Regions from separate parts of the Allobosea sp. NBC_00550 genome, predicted to be linked through region 3. Evidence: predicted binding sites of a transcription regulator. Region 3 holds the regulator's gene; each other region holds the start of a gene.
What was found. The regulator LexA, encoded in region 3, represses DNA repair genes until DNA is damaged. The targets are predictions, from matches to a motif close to TGTTCNNNNTGTGTTCNG.

Region 1 (7,285 bases), 580 kb from region 3:
ATTTGGCGTTGAAGCCGAGCTTGCCGCGCGTTTCCAGCACGGCGCGGAGCGCACTCAGATTGATCAGGTGCTGGCCCTTATTGTCGACGACGCCGCGGCCGTACCAGCGGCCGTCACGCTCGGTCAGCGCCCAGGGCGAGAGGCCTTCGCTCCATTGCGCGTCGAGGCCGCGGATCACGTCGCCATGGCCGTAGCCGAGGATGGTCAGCAGGGCTGCATCCTCGATACGCTCGGCGTAGAGGAAGGGGCCCTTGGCCTTGGCATGGGTCAGGACGCGGCAGGTGAAGCCGAGCGATTCCAGCAGCGGGCGCATCTCGGTGTCGAGATATTGCGAGAGCACCGGGGCGCGATCGGGATTCTGGCTTTCGGTCGGCATCGCGACAAGGCGGGCAAGATCGCTCTTGAGCCGGCCTGAATCGAAACAATCCTGTGCTTTCGCGATCGCCTGCGCGCGGGTCATCTGTCTGGGTCTCCCGGATTCGAGGCCGGCACAGTGCCGGTGGACGCCGTGGCGCGCCAGTGCCAAGAGAGCGGAACGGGCATGGCGTGCCCGATGAACGGAATTCGCGCTGCCCGCCCATGAATTTTGTCCCGCATCCCCACCAGATCGTCGCGCGCGATGCGATCCTCGCGGCGCGGGCCAAGGGCGCGGCCGGCTTCCTGCTTGGCGACCTGACGGGACTCGGCAAGACCTTGTCGGCCTGGCTCGCGCTTTCGGCGATGCCGGAAGAGGAGGTGCTGGTGATCTGCCCGAAGGGCGCGATCCCGCAATGGCGGCGGACCATCGCGCTGTCGGGTTTGCCGGCGAAGCGGGTGACGCTGATGAATTTCGAGAAGACGAAGTCGCTGCTCGCGCCGCCCACCGACAGCAAGAAGCGCTCGACGCGGGCCAAGAACAACGAGATCGCCAAGCACGGCACACCGAAGCGGACCTGGCCGCTGGTGGTGATCGACGAGGCCCACCGCATCCGCAACCCCAACTCGCAGCAGGGGCTGGTCTGCCGACAAATGGCGGAGGCTGCCGATTTCACGATCTATATGAGCGCGACGGCCGGCCAGTCCCCGCATGAATTGTCCTATCTCGCGCCGCTATTGGCCAAGGCGGCGGGCATGCCATCAGCCGATCTCGACGGCTTCCGCCTTCTGATGAAACGGTTGAAGATCGGCCGGGCGAAGGGCCGCTGGAAGAACTGGAGCTGGGAGCCGAACGAGGCCGACCGGAAGGCGATGGCCGATCTGCTCTATCGCGGCGCGAACGCCATTGGGCTGCGGCGCCGGCCGGAGGAGATCGCCGGCTGGCCGGAGGTGCAGCGCGAGCTTGCTCCCGTCGCGCTCGATACCGCCTCGCGCAAGCTCTACGACGCGACATGGCGCGAGTTCCGCAAGGAACTCGGCCTCGCCGGCGGCTCGACGCGCAAGCCTCAGGGCTGGGCGGCCGATCTGCGCTTCCGCCAGAAGGCGAGCCTGCTGCGCATCCCCGGTACCGCGGATTTCTGCGAAGACCTGCTTGGCAATGACGAGCAGGTCGCGATCTCCGTCGCCTTCCTCGAAACCAGCGCGATGCTGGCCGAGACGCTGCGCGGGCGCGGCTGGCGCACGGCCGAGATCAACGGAGGACATTCGGGCACGCAGAACGAGGAGACGCGCATCGCTTTCCAGACGGGGCAGCTCGATGCGGTGATCTTCACCGTCACCGAATCGATTTCGCTGCATCGCGGCGAGATGCCGGGCGGGGAGCGGGAGCGGGCGCTGGTGGTTCACGACATGCGCCACAGCGCGATCCAGCTCCAGCAGATCGAGGGGCGCTGCCATCGAGACGGCCAGCACGCGACGATCTTCTACGCCTATGCCGAGGACACGGTAGAGGAAGCCATCGCCGCGACCGTGATCCAGCGCATGGCTGCGATGGAGGGGCTCGCCGGGGACGATACGCGGATGCTGGAGGCGATTGCGGGGATCGTCGAGGGCAGGGCGGCCGCCTGAGCCACCCGAGGGCCGCTCAGTTGCGTGCGCGCTCGCCCAGTTCCTTGGCGCCCTCGACTGACGCACTGGTCAGCCGGACGATGCTGTTCCAGGCGTCACGCGTATACGCACCCTGATGCACGACGGCGTCGTATCCGACGACCAGGATGATGATGACCAGCAGCAGGCGGAACACCGGACACTCCATGGGGTTTCCGCCGAACAACGCTCGCCCGCGTGACGCGGTTCCCGCTGCCGACCAAGCTTGCCAGAAGCGGAAGCCATCTGATAGAACAAATAGTGAACATAAGGAAACGCCATGGGTCAGCTCACCACGATGGAGAAGCTCGAGATCCTGAGCGACGCCGCCAAATACGACGCGTCCTGCGCGTCGAGCAGCACGACGCGGCGCGATTCCCGCGACGGTCGCGGGCTGGGCTCGACGACCGGTTCCGGCATCTGCCATTCCTATGCGCCGGATGGCCGCTGTATCTCGCTGCTCAAGATCCTCCTGACCAATTTCTGCAGTTTCGACTGCGTGTTCTGCATCAACCGTTCGTCGAGCAATGTGCGCCGCGCCCGGTTCTCGGTGGAGGAGGTGGTGAAGCTCACGCTGAGCTTCTATCGGCGGAATTACATCGAGGGGCTTTTCCTCTCCTCGGGCATCATCCGCTCGCCCGACTATACGATGGCCGAACTCGTCCGCGTCGCCGAGACGTTGCGCCTGCAGAATGATTTCCGCGGCTACATCCATCTCAAGCTGATCCCCGGCGCCAGCCAGGAGCTGATCGAGCGGGCCGGGCGGTTCGCCGACCGGGTCTCCGTGAATGTCGAACTACCCAGCGAAACCGGCTTGGCGCGGTTCGCGCCGGAGAAGAGCGCCGTCGCCATTCGAAGCGCGATGGGCGGGCTCAAGCTGAAGATCGAGGAGGCCGCGGAGGAACGGGAGGCGAGCGCGAAGGCGCCGGCCTTTGCGCCTGCCGGGCAGAGCACCCAGATGATCGTCGGGGCCGACGGCGCGAGCGACGGGACGATCCTGAGGCGCAGCGCGCTGCTCTATGGGAGCTTCGGGCTGAAGCGGGTCTATTACTCCGCCTTCAGCCCGATCCCGGATGCGTCGCGGCAACTGCCCCTGATCGCGCCGCCGCTGATGCGCGAGCATCGGCTTTACCAGGCGGATTGGCTGACGCGCTTCTACGGCTTCGAGGCCGAGGAGATCATCGCGCAAGGGGAGATGCTCGACCTCGACATCGATCCCAAGCTCGCATGGGCCCTCAAACACCGGGCGCGCTTTCCCGTCGACGTCAACCGGGCCGACCGTGAGGCGCTGCTGCGCGTGCCGGGGCTCGGAACCCGCAGCGTCGACCGCATCCTGACCTCTCGGCGCTTTCGGCGTCTGAGGCTCGAGGATGTCGGGCGGCTGACGCGTTCGCTCGCCACCATCCGCCATTTCATCGCAGCCGAGGGCTGGTCCCCGGGCGGGAGCCTCGATCATGAACGGCTGCGGGAGCGGTTGTCGCCGCGGCCGCAGCAGCTCTCACTGTTCGCATGATCGCGGCGCGGCTTTCAGGGCCCGCCGACTTCGCAGGCTGGCGTGCCGAGGCGCGCCGGCTGGCGCAGGCGGGCGCAGCGCCCGAGGACGTGGAATGGAATTGGGGCGAAGGCGGGGGCGGCCTGTTTGGAGCCGGGGATGCGCTGGCACCGGCGCAGGCGCAGCCTTGCGATCTCACGGTGCCCAGGCGCTTCCTTGATCTGGCCGAGACGGTGATCTGCCACCGGGACGGTGGCCGCTTCGCCTTGCTCTACCGCATGCTGCTGCGCCTGCAGCAGGAGCCGGCGCTGCTCGACGACAGCGTCGATGCCGATGTCGCCCGGGCGCAGGCGATGGCGCGCTCGGTGCGGCGCGACCTTCACAAGATGACGGCTTTCGTCCGCTTCCGGGCGGTGGCCGGGGCGTGCGAGGACGGCCCTTTCGTCGCCTGGTTCGAGCCCGAGCATTTCATCCTGGCGCCCGCCGCCACCTTCTTCACCGCGCGCTTCGCGGCGATGTGTTGGTCGATCCTGACCCCGCAAGGCTCGCTTCACTGGGATGGCGAGACGCTGCTGCACGGTCCACCGGCCCGGCGAGCCGAGGTTCCCGATGACGACCGGATGGAGGATTACTGGCGCACCTACTACGCCAGCATCTTCAATCCCGCGCGTTTGAAGGTCAGGGCGATGCGGGCCGAGATGCCGATGAAGTATTGGCGGAACCTACCCGAGGCCGAACTGATTGCTCCCTTGATCGCCAGTGCGAACCGGCGGGCGGAGGAGATGGTGATGCGCACTCCGACAGAACCTCCGGAGCGACATATCAGGCAGGAGCGGCGGTCGTCTCAAGCGGATCAGCCGGCGAACGAAGCCGCGATCGCGTCATGGCAGGATGCGGCGGCAGTCGCGCAAGGCTGCACCCGCTGCGAGCTTCATTGCCATGCGACGCAGGTCGTGTTCGGGGAGGGGCCGCTCGACGCGCCGGTGATCTTCGTCGGCGAGCAGCCGGGCGATCAGGAAGACCTTGCCGGCAGGCCCTTCGTCGGGCTGGCTGGGCGGCTCTTCGATCAAGCTCTGGCCGAAGCCGGGCTCGACCGGCGGCGCGCCTATGTCACCAATGCGGTGAAGCACTTCAAATTCCAGTTGCGCGGCAAGCGCCGCATCCACGAGAAGCCGAATGTCGGCGAGATCAAGGCCTGCAAGTTCTGGCTCGATCTGGAGCGCGGCTTCGTCAAGCACGGGCTTGTCGTCGCTCTCGGGGCGACGGCCCTGCGCTCGCTCACCGGCCATGCCGGCCCTCTCGCCCAGGCGCGCGAGCGGGAGCTGGTCCTGGACGACGGCACGCCGTTGGTCGCCACCGTGCACCCGTCCTTCCTGCTGCGCCTGCCGGATGAGGAGGCGAAGCGGCGCGAATATGCCCGCTTCGTCGCCGATCTCAATCGCGTCGGTTCGCGCGTTCCGGCGCTTCGGCTGGAGCGGGCGGCCTGAACAGCCTCAATCGGCGGGCAGCAGCTCCTTCAGCCGGAGCAGGACGATCTTCTCGACCTGGGTCAGTGCCGTCGCAAATTCCTGCTCGGGCGTGTTCTTCAACCGCTCCTCGAAAGCGGCGAGAATCTGGGCCTTGGTCGCGCCTTTCACCGCCATGATGAAGGGAATGCCGAAACGGGCCTTGTACGCCTCGTTCAACGCCGTGAAGCGGACACGCTCGTCGCTGGTGAGGCGGTCGAGCCCGGCCGAGGCCTGTTCCTGCGTCGATTCCGGCGTGATCTCGCCGGCCGCCGCGAGCTTGCCGGCAAGATCGGGATGGGCGTTGAGCAGGGCCTTCTGGCGCTCCGGCGAATGCTTGCGCATGGCGGCGACCATCGCCGCATGCAGTCCCTCGGCAGTGTCCTGCGCCGTGCCGATCCCGGCATCATAGGCCGCCTCGGCGACCCAAGGAGAATGCTCCCAGACGCGGCCGAAGACCTCGACGAAGAGGGCCTTCGGCAGTTTCGAGGGCACATAGCCGCCGGCCGGAGGATGTGTCCTGACCCAGTGGCGGGCGATGTCGAGGCGCGTCGCAACCCAGGCCTTCTCGTGGCTCTTCACATAGTCGAGGAAGCGGGTGAGCGCCGCGGCGCGGCCCGGCCGGCCGACGAGGCGGCAGTGCAGGCCGACCGACATCATCTTCGGCGCGGTCTCGCCCTCGGCATAGAGCGTGTCGAAGGTGTCCTTCAGATAGGCAAAGAACTGGTCGCCACTGTTGAAGCCCTGCGGCGTGGCGAAGCGCATGTCGTTGGTGTCGAGCGTGTAGGGCACGGCGAGCTGCGGCCCCTTCGGTCCCGAAAGCCAGTAAGGCAGCTCGTCGGCATAGACATCGGCGGTGTAGAGGAAGCCGCCTTCCTCCATCGTCAGCGGTATCGTGTTCTGCGAGGTGCGGCCCTGATAGCAGCCGAGCGGGCGCTCGCCGGTGAGCTCGGTCTGGATGCGGATAGCTTCGAGGATGTCTGCGCGCTCGCGCTCCCTCGGCACATCGCGGTAGTCGATCCATTTCAGGCCGTGGGTCGCGATCTCCCAGCCGGCCTCCTGCATCGAGCCGACGATCTCGGGATAGCGGGCGAGCGCGCTGGCCACGGCGAAGACCGTAACGGGCAGGTTCCGCTCGGTGAACATCCGCCAGAGCCGCCAGTAACCGGCGCGGGAGCCGTATTCGTAGATCGACTCCATGTTCATGTGGCGCTGGCCGGGCCAAGCCGCTGCGCCGACGATTTCGGAGAGGAACGCTTCCGAAGCGGCGTCGCCATGCAGGATGTTGTTCTCGCCGCCTTCCTCGTAGTTGACGACGAACTGGACGGCGATGCGCGCCTCGCCCGGCCAGTGTGGATGGGGCGTGGTGCGGCCATAGCCCTTGAGGTCGCGCGGATAGGCGGTGGTGGTCATGTGCGGCTGCCCACAATTCGATTCAGACGATGATGCTAGATCACTCTATTTGATGCGGAAACTCTCCGTCATTCCGGGGCATCGCGCAGCGATGAGCCCGGAACCCAGAAACGATACCCTCTCAAGCAAAGCTGTTTCGGCCGACGCGCTTGCCGTGCAAACGCATTGTTTCTGGGTTCCGGGCTCGGGCCTTCGGCCCGCCCCGGAATGACGGCGGAGGGTTGGTAAACTCAACTCCCCCGGTAGGTCGTATAGCCATAGGGCGAGGCGAGGAGCGGGACGTGATAATGCCGAGTCACCTCCGAGATGCCGAAGCGCACGGTGACGACGTCGAGGAAGGCGGGCTCCGGCATCGTGACGCCGCGCTCGCGAAAATAGGGGCCGATCGCGAAGTCGATCTCGTAGATGCCCGGCCGGGTCGCTTCGGGCGTGAGCAGCGGCGCGTCTGTGCGGCCATCGGCATTGGTGAGCGTCTCGACGAGCGTCTCGCTGCCTTCCGGGCCGAGGCGGCGCAGCGAAATCGCGACCCCGGCAGCGGGCTGTCCGCCATGGGTGTCGAGGATATGCGTCGTCAGCCCTGCCATGTCCGTTCCCGTCGGTTCGCGTGTCGAGGCCAGCAACTTGCATGCCGGCTTGCCTCAACCGTAATTTGCCGGAAGGCCAATTCCAACGGCGCGTCGCGCCGGCCCGGCCGAATCGAGGATGGTGACCGCCGATGATGGAAGCCTATCTGATGGAATGGGGCGGCATGATGCTGCGCTGGCTCCATGTCATCACGGCGATCGCCTGGATCGGCGCCTCCTTCTTCTTCATCCATCTCGACGCCTCGCTGAAGCCGGCCGAGGACATTCCGCCCGGTACAGGCGGGCGGGCC
Region 2 (7,285 bases), on a different replicon from region 3:
GAAATTTGAGCGAAGCGCGATAAATCTCTTCGCCGGCCGAATTTTCTACAGCTGCTGTCAAATCGACGGAGTTACCATCAGGTAAGGCATCGTGGGCCATGTCCGCCAAGGCCACCTGTGCCGCGTCTACGGCGGATTTATCACTCGCGAACTCCTTCGGCTCGTTGTCGCAATCTGTCTTCGTCCCGTCATTCATGGTGAAGCGATACACCGGCATGTCGCCCTCCGTTGAGCCGAAGCCTGATGGCTCAGTCGCGCCGAACTACACAAGGGGTTCGAATAGTTCCGCTTCCTGCTGCCTTCTCTCCGAGGCGGGAAGACGGCTGGGGCTGCCATCACCGATCCCGTTGCATGGCCGTAGTTGGGATGATGTTGGTTCTGCGTTTAATCAGCCGCCTCCGACCACCGCTCCCTGGCCTCAGCCGCGGGGACGATAAGCTTGATGATATCTCCATCCACACCGATCACGAGCCCGAGGTCGATATAGTGGTGTGCTCCACCAGACTCCGGATCGTTCTTCTTGAGCTTGATGAGCTGTCCGCTCAGTGCGTCGACGGTCCCGACGTGAACTCCATCGGAGCCCAGCACGCGTTGGCCTTCCTTGATTTGCTCGACGAACATCATCGCCTTGATCTCCTGGTGATACCTATTGAAGCGGCAACGGAGCGATCGGCGCAGAAGTTCCAACGAGCCAGCGGAACCAAGCTCCCATTGAGATTTTCGGCGGGGTGCGCAATCTCAAGACAGGGCAATGGGTGCGGATGGATTTCGGTGCGATAGTTGCGGCTCTGCCGTCGCATCTTTGGCCAACAAGCGACGTGTATTGTGGCGCTGCTCGCCCCATCTCGCGACATGGTCGGAATAGCGGGCCTTGTTGACCTCAGTGTTGTTTTGCGGAGCGAATGTTCGTCAGCCAGTTGTCGCTGATCCGCTTCGTGATCGTTCAGCGTAAAAAACCTTTAGCGACAAATTCTTCCCAACCCTCCAGCTGAGCATCCAGCATCTCATCTGATGCTACGGGAGCCGCTTTCGACGGGGCGTGCCGCTTTCCTGCTCGGGTCAGCGCGGCTTTGCCCGCGGCCCGCCGACGGTTCTCCACAAGCGTCGCCCCGTCCTCCTCGCGCCAAATCTCGGTCAGGTCGCCATTGAGGATGTGCTCGATATGCGCTGGCTCGAAGACGTGAAAGGTCACTGCCTTCGATCGCCCGCGCAATTTGACCGTTCGGGTTCCGGCACTCTGCAGGCGGCCAGCGCCCATCCATTTGTGGCGCTCGCGGGAAGACATCGACAGGATGTCCTCCGCCTCACTCGGAAGTACCGGAAGGTTTGCTAGTCCTCGCATCGCCTGGGAAATTGTCGTGGATGCGGCTTCGAATTCGTCCAGCGACGCGCCCGGCATATCCAGCAAAGCTTTCCCGGCTTCGACTTTCAGGAATTTCCTTGTCGCCCAAGGCAGCTTCCGTCGGAGTTCGCGTTCTATGCCCTTGGCCCGGACTGAAGATCCAAGGGTCGCACTCGATTGCAGGGGCCACTCGGCGGTTAGGTCTGATGTGCGATTCACGTCAATCGCTCGCTTCTGATAGCCCACTGGCTCAACCGCCTACAGCGCTCCCGAGTTCCGGCCAAAAAGCAAGCTTGACTCGGAATGCGGTACCGAGAACATAAGAGGAACATAAGGCGTCATTCTATAGGTATAGGCCAGTTGCTGTCACAGCCGGTATTCCAGTCGCTCCGCGACCAGATCGAGCGAATTGAAGGGCGGGGCACTCGTGATCGGACGGTCCTGCCGTTCGGAATCACGATGGTCGATTCACGCTTACCTGGGGGCGGTCTGGCACGGGGTGCTCTGCATGAGGTCGCCGGCGGCGGCAACGGTGCCCTCGACGGCGCCGCGGCCGCTCTGTTCAGCGCCGGTGTCGCAGCCAGAAGCCGCGGCAAAGTGCTCTGGTGCCTGACCAGGGCCGACCTCTTCGCCCCAGCATTCGCCCAGGCGGGGCTCGTTCCCGACCGCGTCATCTACGTCGAGGCCGGCGATGACAAAACGGTTCTCGCCTGCATGGAAGAGGGCCTGCGCCATGGCGGGCTTGGCTCCGTCGTCGGAGAAGTCGCCCGTCTTTCGATGACGGCGTCCCGGCGGCTCCAGCTTGCAGCTGAAGGAACAGGCTCGATCGGTATTGCCTTACGCAGATGGCGACGGGAGGTGGACGCCTCCGACTTCGGGCAGCCGACAGCAGCGATGACCCGATGGCGGGTCTCGGTTCTCCCATCAACGGCACTACCGGTGCCGGGCGTGGGACGGCCACGATGGCTTGTCGAGCTGATCAGGGCCAGGGCGGGCGAAAGCGCGGATTTTGAATTGGAGGCATGCGATGACACGGGTCGTCTCCGTCTTCCTGCCGAACTGGTCAATCGATCGGTACCGACGGATGGCTGGCGACGCGCCTCGGCCTGAAGTCCCGCTCGTCCTCATCGCTCGCGACGGAAGCAGGAGGTTGGTGCAGGCTGCAAATGCCGCTGCACTCGCCGCCGGGCTACGCGTCGGCATGCCGGCCACAAAGGCGCAGGTGCTTGTGTCATCGTTGGTGGTTAAGCAAGCCGATCTTGCAGCAGACGCGCGGGAACTGGAGCGACTCGCGATCTGGCTGCATCAGCGTGTCGCGCCGATTGTGGCGCCGGATCCGCCGCATGGCATCGTCATCGACACGACTGGCGCCGACCACCTCCATGGCGGCGAAGCGGACATGCTGGAGGCCATCGTCGGACGCCTCGCGATGTCGGGCGTCGAGGCAAGGGCCGCGATCGCCGACAGCTGGGGCGCCGCCCATGCGCTGGCGCGATACGTCTCTCGGTCCATAGTCATCGCGCCTGTCCGGCATGAGGCGCATCCGCTATTACCCCTTCCGTTAGAATGCCTTCGGCTGCCTGCGCAGATATCGGCCGACCTGCGTGTGCTCGGTTTCGACACGGTCGGCGACATCATCGCCCAGCCCCGTTCTCCGCTAACCCTTCGTTTCGGACCCGCGATCGCCCGTCGACTGGCCCAAGCCCTCGGGGAAGTCGCCGAACCTATCGTCGCGATCCGACCACCCGACCTGATCGAGGTGCGGCGAGCGTTCGCCGAGCCGATCGGCGCTTCGGAGACCATCGCCCGCTACATCGGCAAGCTCGTGGCGCAACTCTGCGAGCGCTTGGAACAGCGGGGTCTGGGCGCTCGCCGGCTCGATCTCGTCTGCCATCGCGTCGACCGCGGCCTTCAAACGGTCCGGGTGGGTCTGGCGCGACCGGTCTGCGATGGCAAGCGGCTGACGCGGCTGCTCTGCGAGAAGATCGAGGCGATCGAGCCGGGCTTCGGCATCGAGATCATGACGCTTGCGGCTACGCTGGCCGAGCCCTTGGAACGGAAGCAGTCCATCAGCTCTCTCGTCGAGGAGACCAGCCCCGACATTTCCGGGTTGATCGATATCCTCGCCAATCGGGTTGGCGAACAGGCCGTCTATCGTCTCGCGCCCGTGTCAAGCGACGTTCCCGAGCGTTCGGTTCGCCGCGTTGGGGCGCTTACCGAGGAGACCGGGGCGGCATGGCCGCGCCATTGGCCCCGCCCGGCACGGCTGCTGCCGCGTCCGGAGCCTGTCGAGACCATGGCGCTATTGCCAGATCATCCGCCGTCCTGGTTCAGCTGGCGTGGCGTCCGCCGGCGGGTCCAGCGGGCCGACGGGCCGGAGCGCGTATTCGGCGAGTGGTGGAAGCGCGAGGCCGAGATGGTGGCCGTACGCGACTACTTCCGGGTCGAAGACGATGCCGGTGAGCGCTATTGGATCTATCGCGCAGGTGACGGCGAGGATGTCGCCACGGGATCGCATCGCTGGTTCCTTCATGGAATTTTCGGATGAACGCCCGCTACGCCGAGTTGCAGGTCACGAGCCATTTCAGCTTCCTGCGTGGCGCATCCTCCGCCGAGGAGCTGTTCGCGCAAGCAGCCTTGCTGGGCATCGAAGCCCTGGCCGTCGCAGACCGCAACTCGCTGGCCGGCATCGTTCGCGCCCACGAAGCGGCCAAGGCGACAGGTGTCAGGCTCATCGTCGGCTGCCGGCTGGATCTCACCGACGGAATGTCGCTCCTCGTCTATCCCACCGACCGGGCAGCCTACTCCCGACTTTGCCGGCTGCTCTCGATCGGCAAGAAGCGCGGCGGCAAGGGGCGCTGCCATCTCGAATGGTCAGACGTCATTGCCCAAGGCGATGGCGTGATCGCCGTCCTTGTTCCGGATTTGCCTGACGACGAGTGCGCGTTTCGCCTGCGCCGGCTGCGAGAGGGATTCGGCGACCGTGCTTATCTCGCGCTATCGCTGCGCCGCCGACCGAATGATCACCTTCGCCTTCACGAATTGGCGAATCTCGCCATCCGCATGCGCGTACCCACGGTCGCGACCAACGACGTGCTCTTTCACGAGCCAGTACGTCGGATCCTGCAGGATGTTGTGACCTGCATCCGCCACAACGTTACGATCGATGCGCTGGGCAACCGGCGTGAGCGCCATGCGGACCGCTACCTGAAGCCGCCGGCGGAGATGCACCGGCTCTTCGCCCGCTACCCCGAGGCTCTGGACCGGGCGCTGCAGATCGCCGACCGCTGCCGGTTCTCGCTCGACGAGCTCGCATACCAATATCCGGAGGAGCGCGACGATCCCACGCTGACGCCTCAGGAGACATTGACGAAGCTGACATGGGAGGGCGCCGCGCAACGCTATCCCGAGGGCATGTCGGACAGTGTACGGGCAAGCCTCAACCATGAGCTGTCGCTGATAGAGCGGCTGGGCTACGCGCCTTACTTCCTGACGGTGAACTCTATCGTCCGTTTCGCCCGCTCGCGCCATATCCTCTGCCAGGGCCGCGGCTCGGCCGCGAATTCCGCCGTCTGTTTCGTGCTCGGCATCACCTCGATCGATCCCGGCCTCAATGATCTCCTCTTCGAGCGTTTCGTCTCGGAAGAACGCCGGGAGCCACCTGACATCGACGTCGACTTCGAGCACGAGCGGCGCGAGATCGTTATGCAGTGGGTGTTTGACACTTACGGCCGTGATCACGCGGCCCTGTGCTCGACCGTCATCCGATACCGGACCAAGGGGGCCTTGCGCGATGTCGGCAAGGCTCTGGGGCTCCCTGAAGATCTGATCGGTACATTGTCGTCGCAGGTCTGGGCCTGGTCAGAGGAAGGCGTCGAGAAGCGGCATGTAGAAGAGCTAAATCTCAACCTGGCCGATCGAAGACTTCGCCTTGCGCTCGATCTCGCTCGCCAACTCCAGGGCGCGCCACGGCATCTCTCTCAGCACCCCGGCGGGTTCGTCCTGACTCATGATCGCCTCGACGACCTCGTCCCGATCGAGCCGGCGGCGATGACCGATCGCCAGATCATCGAATGGGACAAGGACGATATCGACGCTTTGCGTTTCATGAAGGTCGACGTGCTCGCGCTTGGCATGCTCACCTGCATGAAGCGGGGTCTGGACATGCTCGCTGACCACAAAGGCATCAAGCTCGACCTGGCGTCGATCCCCCCGGAGGATCCCCGAACCTACGCGATGATCCGCAAGGCCGACACGCTCGGGACCTTCCAGATCGAGAGCCGAGCTCAAATGTCGATGCTGCCTCGGCTCAAGCCGCGGACGTACTATGACCTCGTCGTGCAGGTCGCGATCGTTCGGCCTGGCCCGATCCAGGGCGACATGGTTCATCCCTATCTCAGGCGCCGCGAGGGCAACGAGCCGGTGCACTATCCCAAGCCAGAGCTCGAAAAAGTTCTCGGAAAAACGCTGGGTGTACCGCTGTTTCAGGAGCAGGCGATGCGCGTGGCAATTGAGTGCGCCGGCTTCACGCCTGGCGAAGCCGATATGCTGCGAAAGAGCATGGCGACCTTTAAGTTCACCGGTGGGGTCTCTGCTTTCAAGGAGAAGCTGGTCGTCGGCATGGTCGAAAATGGCTATGAGGCCGAGTTTGCCAAAAAAACATTTCGGCAGCTCGAAGGATTTGGGAGCTACGGGTTTCCCGAGAGCCACGCTGCCTCCTTCGCCCTGATCGCCTATGCCTCTGCCTGGCTGAAGTGCTGGCATCCAGACGTCTTTTGCGCCGCGCTCCTAAATAGCCAGCCGATGGGATTCTACGCGCCGGCCCAGATCGTGCGGGATGCCCGCGACCATGACGTGGAGGTTCGGCCGGTCTGCGCCAACATCTCCCGCTGGGACTGCACGCTGGAGCCCACAGGTGACGAAACGAGGTTCGCTGTTCGCCTAGGGCTTCGGATGGTGAAGGGGCTCTCAAATGCCCATGCGGCCGCGATCATCACCGCGCGAGCCCGCCTGCCGTTCGAGTCGATCGAGGATCTCTGGCGCCGCTCTTGTGTGCCTGTGGCGGCGTTGGCCCAGATTGCCGAGGCCGACGGGTTCCAGCCCAGTCTCGGCCTCGCGCGGCGGGAAGCGATCTGGGCGATCCGAGTACTGCGAGACGAACCGCTGCCCCTATTTGCGGCCGCTGTGGATCGACAAGCCGACGAGGCGCCGGAGCCAATGGTTGCGCTAAGACCGATGGTGGCCGGCGGAGACGTCGTCGAGGACTACCGACACGTCGGGCTGTCGCTTCGCGATCACCCGGTCTCGTTCCTGCGCCACGATCTAAAACGCAGGGGCATCGTGAGCTGCGAGGTCGCGATGGAAACTCGCGACGGACGATGGATCGAGACCGCGGGCATCGTACTGGTGCGGCAACGTCCAGGTTCAGCTAAGGGCGTCATGTTCATCACACTGGAAGACGAGACTGGCATCGCCAATCTCGTCGTATGGCCGAAGGTGTTCGAGCGCTTTCGGCGAACGATTTTGTCGGCCGGGATGATATCGGTACGAGGACGCATTCAGCGGGAGGGCGAGGTTGTGCATCTCGTCGCTCAGCGGCTCACCGACTTATCCGCCGACCTCGCCGGCGTGGGCCAGCGGGATCGCCAATTCCCTTTGCCGCGCGGCCGGGGCGATGAATTCCACCACGGCTCGCCGACCCCGGACCCGCGCGACCTACCGCCGAAAGACCTCCGTACCCGGGATATCTACCTCCCCGACCTGCACCTCGACACGATCAAGGTGAAGACACGAGACTTTCGGTGACCAGCCAATGGCACCTCGCTCCTGACTTGCATCGACCTCTGGGCATGATGATCTCGTGTCTATGCTCAATCAACGCTTGAGAGTGATCGACCTCGAGACCGCCGGAGACGGCCCGCATGACGTCTGCGAAATCGGCTG
Region 3 (7,285 bases):
TCCATGACGACGCCGAACTCGATCGTGCACTGAAGCTCGAAAGCCGGCTGCTCGGCATCAACAACCGCGACCTGCGCAGCTTCAACGTCGATCTCGCCGTGACCGAGCGGCTGGCGCCGCGCGTGCCCGCCGACCGTATCGTCATCAGCGAGAGTGGCATCTTCACCCATGCCGACGTCGCCCGGCTCAACACGATCGGCGTCAGCAGCTTCCTCGTCGGCGAAAGCCTGATGCGGCAGGCCGACGTCACGGCGGCAACGCGGGCGCTGCTGACCGGGCAGGCGCAAGAGAACGCGGCGTGAGCCGGCTCAGCCATCTCGACGCCCAGGGCCAGGCGCATATGGTCGATGTCGGCGGCAAGGCCGAGACGGCCCGCACGGCAATAGCCGAGGGCAGCATCGTGATGGCACCGGAGACGGTGGCGATCGTGCGCGATGGCAACGCCAAGAAGGGCGACGTGCTCGGCACGGCGCGGCTCGCCGGCATCATGGCGGCCAAGCGCACGCATGATCTGATCCCGCTCTGCCATCCGCTGCTGCTGAGCAAGATCGCGGTCGATCTCGATCTCGACGAGGCGCTTCCGGGTGTGCGCGTGCGCGCCGAGGTCAAGATGACCGGCCAGACCGGCGTCGAGATGGAGGCGCTGACCGCCGTCTCGGTCGCCTGCCTCACCGTCTACGACATGGTCAAGGCGGTCGACCGGGCGATGCGGATCGAGAATATCCGGCTCGTGCACAAATCCGGCGGCCAGTCCGGCGACTACGACGCGAAGGCTGGTTAGAGGAGTGAGCATGATGTCGCCCGAAAACCGGTTCCCACTTTTCGGCATTATGCTCTGATGGCGCTCACCCCGGTCCCCGTCGCGCGCAAGGCGTTGCTCGACAGCATTCCGGGGCCGACCGGAACCGAGACCCTGCCGCTCGCCCAATGCGCCTGGCGCGTGCTCGGCGGCGACGTGAGGGCGCTGCGCACCCAGCCCCCCTTCGCCAACTCGGCGATGGACGGCTACGCCGTACGCGGCGACGACATGGCGGAAGGCGTCAGCCTCGCCGTGATCGGCGAATCCGCCGCCGGCCGGGCTTTCGAGGGCGGCGTCGGGCCGGGCCAGGCGGTGCGGATATTCACTGGCGCACCGATGCCGGCCGGCGCCGACACCATCCTGATCCAGGAAGATGCCGACGGCGTCGACAGCCCCGCGATCCGGGTGCGCGTGCCGCCGACCAAGGGCAAGTTCCTGCGCGCCGCCGGGCTCGATTTCCATGAGGGCGATGTCCTGCTTGCAACCGGGCGCGTGCTCGACAGCGCCGCGCTCGGGCTCGCGGCGGCGATGGGGCATCCGGCGCTGCCGGTCCGGCGCAAGCCCCGCGTCGCGATCCTCGCCACCGGCGACGAATTGGTCGCTCCCGGCGAGCCCGTCGGGCGCGACCAGATCGTCGCCTCGAACTCGTTTTCACTGGCCGCGCTGGTCGAGAAGGCCGGCGGCGCTCCCCTCGATCTCGGTATCGCCCGCGACGATCATGCCGATCTCGCCGCCAAGATTGGACAGGCGAGCGCGGCCGATGCCGATGTGCTGATCACGCTCGGCGGCGCCTCCGTCGGCGCCCATGACCTCGTGCAGGAGGCTCTGACGCGGGCGGGCATGGAGCTCGGCTTCTGGAAGATCGCGATGCGGCCCGGCAAGCCGATGATGACCGGCCGGCTCGGCCGCATGGTCGTGGTCGGCCTGCCCGGCAATCCGGTCTCCTCGATCGTCTGCGGCCACCTTTTCGTGCTGCCGCTGATCGAGGCTTTGCTCGGCATGGCCGATGCGGATCGGGACCGGAGCATCCCGGCCGTCCTGGGACGCGACATGCCGGGGAATGACGAGCGCGAGGATTATCTGCGTTCCGAGCTGGCGTTGACCCCGGAGGGATGGGTGGCGACGCCTTTCGGCCGGCAGGATTCCTCGATGCTCGGCACGCTGGCGCGAGCCCAGGCGCTGACGATCCGCCCCGCCTTCGCCGACGCGGCCAAAACGGGCGATCCCTGCCGGATCCTACCGCTGCGGTAGGCCGCTTGCGGAACACAAGCAGAACGCGTATGGTGTTCGTGCTTTGTTTCGAATCTGCGCTTTGAAGGGCTGGCGGCAACCATGCTGACACGCAAGCAACACGAACTCCTGCGCTTCATCCAGGAACGCTTGCGCGAGAGCGGGGTGCCGCCCTCCTTCGACGAGATGAAGGACGCGCTCGATTTGCGCTCGAAATCCGGCATCCACCGGTTGATCATGGCGTTGGAGGAGCGCGGCTTCATCCGCCGCCTGCCCAACCGGGCGCGCGCGCTCGAAGTCATCAAGATGCCCGATGGTCTCGGCGCTCCGCAGCAGCGCCCCCGCTTCAGCCCGGCCATCGTCCAGGGCGGTCTCGGATCGCAGCCCAGCCTCGGCAAGCCACGCCCGGGTTCCGGAGCCGATGAGGACAGCCGTTCCTCCATCGCGATTCCGGTCATGGGGCGCATCGCCGCCGGCACGCCCATCTCGGCGATCCAGAGCCGCAGCCACACCGTCTCGCTGCCGCCCGACATGCTCGGCTCCGGCGAGCATTACGCGCTCGAAGTGCGTGGCGATTCGATGGTCGAGGCCGGCATTCTCGACGGCGACACGGTCGTCATCCGCAGGCAGGACACGGCCAATACCGGCGATATCGTGGTGGCGCTGATCGACGACGAGGAGGCCACCCTCAAGCGGCTGCGCAAGCGCGGCTCCTCGATCGCGCTCGAAGCGGCGAACCCGGCCTACGAGACCCGCGTGCTCGGGCCGGATCGGGTCAAGATCCAGGGCCGTCTCGTCAATCTGATGCGGCGCTACTGAAGCCGTTCGATGTCGGCGTCGCTGTCGACGGACACCGATGCCGGGTTGGTGGGCGGCTGATTGTTGGCCCGCGGCGCGGGTGGCGTCGCCTGCGGCTGCTCGCGGCGGCGGCTCCAGGGACGGTCTGCGGCGCCCTGCTCCGAGACATGGCTGCTCCAGCCTGTCGCTGTTCGATAGAGCGAGGTCGCCCCGTCGCGGCTCAGCGCGCCACGGCTGATCAACCTCGCCTTGCAGGCGCCGCTCCAGGAAATCGCGGTGACGACGAGGTCGGCGCGGAGGCAGTCCTCGATGATTGCGAGCCGATCGCGCGTGTAAGACACGGTGCGCTGATCGGCCGTGCGGCCGATGCAGCCCAGGCTGTCGCAAACGATGCCGGCCCGCAGCGTCGGATCATCCGGCGAGCGGCTGTCACCATCGGACGAGAGCCATTGTTGCAGGACAAAGCGGCTGGGCCTTCCGGCGATGGCGAGCCGGCCATCGGCTCCGCGCAGCGCTAGACCCGAGCCGTCGCGTTCGATCAGGATCTCCGGCCGCTCGGGCTTGCCGGCGACGGCGACGCCGAACATGAGCGGGATGGCCGCCAGCCAGCGCCAGGCCGTTGTCCAGAGCGTCAGCCAGAGCAATGTCAGCACGAAGCAGACGAGCACGGCGGGACCGAAGGCCGCGATCATCACCGTTGAATGGTCGATGGCCGCGACCCAGTGCGCCACCTTCAGCACGACATCCGAGGCGAGCCCCATCAGCGCCCAGGCCGGCCAATCCAGCCCGAAGGGATAGGCCAAAACGCCGAAGACCGCCGCCGGCATGACGAAGAGCGAGACGAAGGGCAGCGCCATGGCATTGCCGAGCAGCCCCAAAGGATTGAAGGTCTGGAAGTGATAGGCGCCGAAGGGTGCGGTCGCCGCCGTGGCGAGCAAGGTGGTGACGACGATGCCGAGCGCTGCGGTCCAGAGCGGGCCGACAGGCCAAGGCAGAACTGGCGGAGGCCGGGCGCGGTCCCGCCGCTCCCAACGTTCGGCGAACGCGATCAGTGCCGCGACCGCGCCGAAGGACATCTGGAAGCTCGGCCCGAGCAGGGCCTCGGGCTCGCGCAGCTGCACGATCATCGCAGCGAGCGCGAGGTTGCGCATGCTCAACGCCGCGCGGTCGACCAGGATGGCACCCAGCATCACCAGCGTCATGATCAGCGAACGCTCGGTCGCGACGTCGCTGCCCGAGAAGATGCAGTAGGCGGTTGCACCGAGCATGGCGGCCACGGCGGCGAGCTTCTTGACCGGCCAACGCAATGCGATCGTCTGCGAGATCGCCAGCAGGGCTCGCACCAGCCAGAAGATCGTGCCGGCAGCGAGCACCATGTGGAGCCCCGAGATCGAGACGATATGGTAGATACCGGCGGCGCGCAGGTCGTTGTTGGTCGCCTCGGTGATCAGCCCGCGCTTGCCCGTGACGAGCGCGGCCGCCACCGCGCCGCCCTGCCCGCCGCCGGCCTCGGCGATGCGCCGGGTCAGGGCGTTGCGGGCCTTGTCGATCGCCACATCGATCGCCAGACGCGTCGGCATCGGATAGGGCGGCGGCGCCAAAGCGAGCTTGCCGGATATGCTGCCGACAGCTCCGATTCCCTTGAAGAAGGCATCGCGGCCGAAATCATAGCCGCCCGCCCGCGCCGGCCCCGGCGGAGGCAGCAGCCGGGCGGTCGCGACGATATGGTCCCCGGGCGCGACGGAGCCGGCGCGGATGTTGACGCGCACCCGCTTCGGGCGCTCGCCCTCCGGCACCCCCGCGAGATCGGTCACCAGCACGACGATGCGGGCACCGTTGTCCCTTGCCTCCACCGTTTCGACATAGCCTGTCAGCTTGCCGATCCGCGGCCGCTCCAGCATCGGTGCTGATATGTCGGCGGTACGCCAGACCCCCGCCGCAAAGCCGGCAAAAGCGGCGGCCGCAGCCAGGCAAGCCATCGATGGAAGGCGATGGAAGCGCAAGGCAAAGGCAAGTCCAATGCTCAGGACGAGGCCAAGCAACGGCGCCCACAAAGCCGGCTCACGATCTGCCGCGAAATAAAACACGATGCCGGCGCCCATCGCCACGGGCAGCCACAGGAACGGGCGGCGGCGCTCGGCCTCCAGCGCGAGGGCACGGCCCAAGCGCGCCTGCCAGCCCTGCAACCATGCATCGAGCCACACCGGCGCCGGCCAGGATGGCCGCAAACGCAGAGGCACGGCGCCAACGCGGGCGCCGCGCCGTTCCCCCTGCCCTGACGGCCCCGGCTGCATCGCCTGCCCCATCCCCATCGGCATTGCGATTTGACCGCTTAACCTTTCCGGCCAAGCCATGTTACAGGGCGCGCGCCGGTTGTCATGTCATGACCTGCGCCATTTCCCACGTTTACCCCGGACGGTTTTCCCCGCCCGGCCGGAGTCGCCTCCCATGAGCAACGCCGTCGTCACGCGCTTTGCGCCCTCGCCCACCGGTTTCCTGCATATCGGCGGGGGGCGGACGGCGCTGTTCAACTGGCTCTACGCCCGCCGGCACGGCGGCAAGATGCTGCTGCGCATCGAGGACACGGACAGGGAACGTTCGACCGACGCCGCCATCACGGCGATCCTCGACGGGCTGGAGTGGCTCGGCCTCGATTGGGACGGCCAGACCGTCTACCAGTTCCAGCGCGCGGCGCGCCATCGCGAGGTCGCCGAGCAGATGCTCGCCGCCGGCAAGGCCTATCATTGCTACGCCACCCCGGCCGAGCTCGACGAGATGCGCGAGAAGGCCCGCGCCGAGGGCAAGCCGCTGCGCTATGACGGGCGCTGGCGCGACCGCGACCCGGCGACTGCGCCGGCCGGCGTCAAGCCGGTCATCCGCCTGAAGGCGCCGCAGACCGGCGAGACGGTGGTGAACGACGAGGTCCAGGGCCGCGTCGTCTGGCAGAACGAGAATCTCGACGATCTCGTGCTGCTGCGCTCGGACGGCAACCCGACCTATATGCTCGCCGTCGTCGTCGACGACCATGACATGGGCGTCACCCACGTCATCCGCGGCGACGACCATCTGACCAACGCCGCCCGCCAGACCCAGATCTACGATGCGCTCGGCTGGGACGTGCCGAGCATGTCGCATATCCCGCTGATTCATGGGCCGGACGGCGCCAAGCTCTCGAAGCGCCACGGTGCGCTCGGCATCGATGCCTATCGCTCGATGGGCTATCTGCCGGCAGCACTGCGCAACTATCTCGTGCGGCTGGGCTGGAGCCATGGCGACCAGGAGGTCTTCTCGACACAGGAGATGATCGACGCCTTCAATCTCTCCTCGATCGGCCGCTCGCCCGCGCGCTTCGACTACGCCAAGCTCGAGAACCTCAACGGGCTCTACATGCGCCAGTCGAGCGACCAGGAACTGCTCGATGCGCTCAAGGTCATCCTGCCGGAGATCGGGCCGGCACGCGGGGTCGCGCCGACGCTGTCGCCCGAGCTCGAGGCGAAGTTCCTTGCCGCCATGCCGGGGCTCAAGGAGCGCGCCAAGACGCTGGTGGAGCTGCTCGACAGCGCGTTCTATCTCTATGCCCCGCGCCCGCTGAAGCTCGACGAGAAGGCCGCCGGGCTTCTCGACGACGCAGCGCGCCAGCGTCTCTCGCAGATCGCCGAGAAACTCGCTGCCGTCGCCGACTGGATGCCCGCGCCTCTCGAAGCTGCCGTGAGGGCCTATGCCGAGGAGAACGGCCTGAAGCTCGGCCAGGCGGCACAGCCGCTGCGCGCCGCGCTGACGGGACGGGCGATGTCTCCGGGGCTGTTCGACGTGATGGCCGTGCTCGGCCGCGAGGAGACATTGGCGCGGCTCGCAGACCAGGCGTGAGCCGCTCAGGAGCACAGCCGGGCCGATGGATCGCCGTGCTTGCGGCTCCCGCTGCAACGATTGCAAGGGGATGGAAGAGCACCGGCGCCTTGCTCGCGGAGATATGAGCGAGGCGCGGTTCGAACCGCCTTTTGGCTCGGTTGAATGCGCTGGGCAAATGGTCTAGTGACGCGCAAGTGCGTTGCGCTGCAGCACCGTGGCGGGGCACGAATATTGCTTGTATATCAGCTACATGGATCGCCTTCTAACTCCTCCGACGACATGTTCCCGTCATATCGCGGCCTTCGGATGGGGGAAGCCCGGCGCGAAAGCTCCGGCCACCAGGCGAAACAGGGGCTGAACAGCAGCGAGCCTTGAAAGGATCGGTATCGATGAGCGGAAACACGAGCCAGCTCCAGGTCGGCGACAAGACCGTCGACATGGCGATCAAGACGGGATCGGTCGGTCCCTCCGTCATCGACATCGCCAAGCTCTACGCCCAAACGGGCATGTTCACCTACGACCCCGGCTTCACCTCGACGGCGAGCTGCGAGTCGCAGATCACTTATATCGACGGCGATGCCGGCATCCTGCTCTATCGCGGCTATCCGA

Region 1: a site for LexA is predicted at 2,252-2,269, ahead of NWE53_RS09380 (putative DNA modification/repair radical SAM protein). Genes of this name have one in related genera too.
Region 2: a site for LexA is predicted at 1,656-1,673, ahead of NWE53_RS29740 (ImuA family protein). Genes of this name have one in related genera too.

What each region holds. Positions count from the first base shown of each region.
Region 1 is NZ_CP102772.1:1,960,214-1,967,498, reverse strand. Features, by position in the region: gene NWE53_RS09395 (M20 family metallopeptidase) at 1-460, opposite strand, end outside; gene NWE53_RS09390 (SNF2-related protein) at 580-1,983, shown strand; gene NWE53_RS09385 (hypothetical protein) at 2,000-2,158, opposite strand; gene NWE53_RS09380 (putative DNA modification/repair radical SAM protein) at 2,282-3,514, shown strand; gene NWE53_RS09375 (UdgX family uracil-DNA binding protein) at 3,511-4,980, shown strand; gene puuE (allantoinase PuuE) at 4,987-6,411, opposite strand; gene uraH (hydroxyisourate hydrolase) at 6,642-6,995, opposite strand; gene NWE53_RS09360 (urate hydroxylase PuuD) at 7,130-7,285, shown strand, end outside.
Region 2 is NZ_CP102773.1:560,845-568,129, reverse strand. Features, by position in the region: gene NWE53_RS29755 (DUF6894 family protein) at 1-217, opposite strand, end outside; gene NWE53_RS29750 (DUF2171 domain-containing protein) at 385-624, opposite strand; gene NWE53_RS29745 (hypothetical protein) at 944-1,588, opposite strand; gene NWE53_RS29740 (ImuA family protein) at 1,694-2,452, shown strand; gene NWE53_RS29735 (DNA polymerase Y family protein) at 2,370-3,890, shown strand; gene NWE53_RS29730 (error-prone DNA polymerase) at 3,887-7,147, shown strand; gene NWE53_RS29725 (exonuclease domain-containing protein) at 7,209-7,285, shown strand, end outside.
Region 3 is NZ_CP102772.1:1,383,058-1,390,342, forward strand. Features, by position in the region: gene trpC (indole-3-glycerol phosphate synthase TrpC) at 1-302, shown strand, start outside; gene moaC (cyclic pyranopterin monophosphate synthase MoaC) at 299-781, shown strand; gene NWE53_RS06495 (molybdopterin molybdotransferase MoeA) at 839-2,050, shown strand; gene lexA (transcriptional repressor LexA) at 2,132-2,848, shown strand; gene NWE53_RS06505 (ComEC/Rec2 family competence protein) at 2,842-4,992, opposite strand; gene gltX (glutamate--tRNA ligase) at 5,276-6,694, shown strand; gene gltA (citrate synthase) at 7,066-7,285, shown strand, end outside.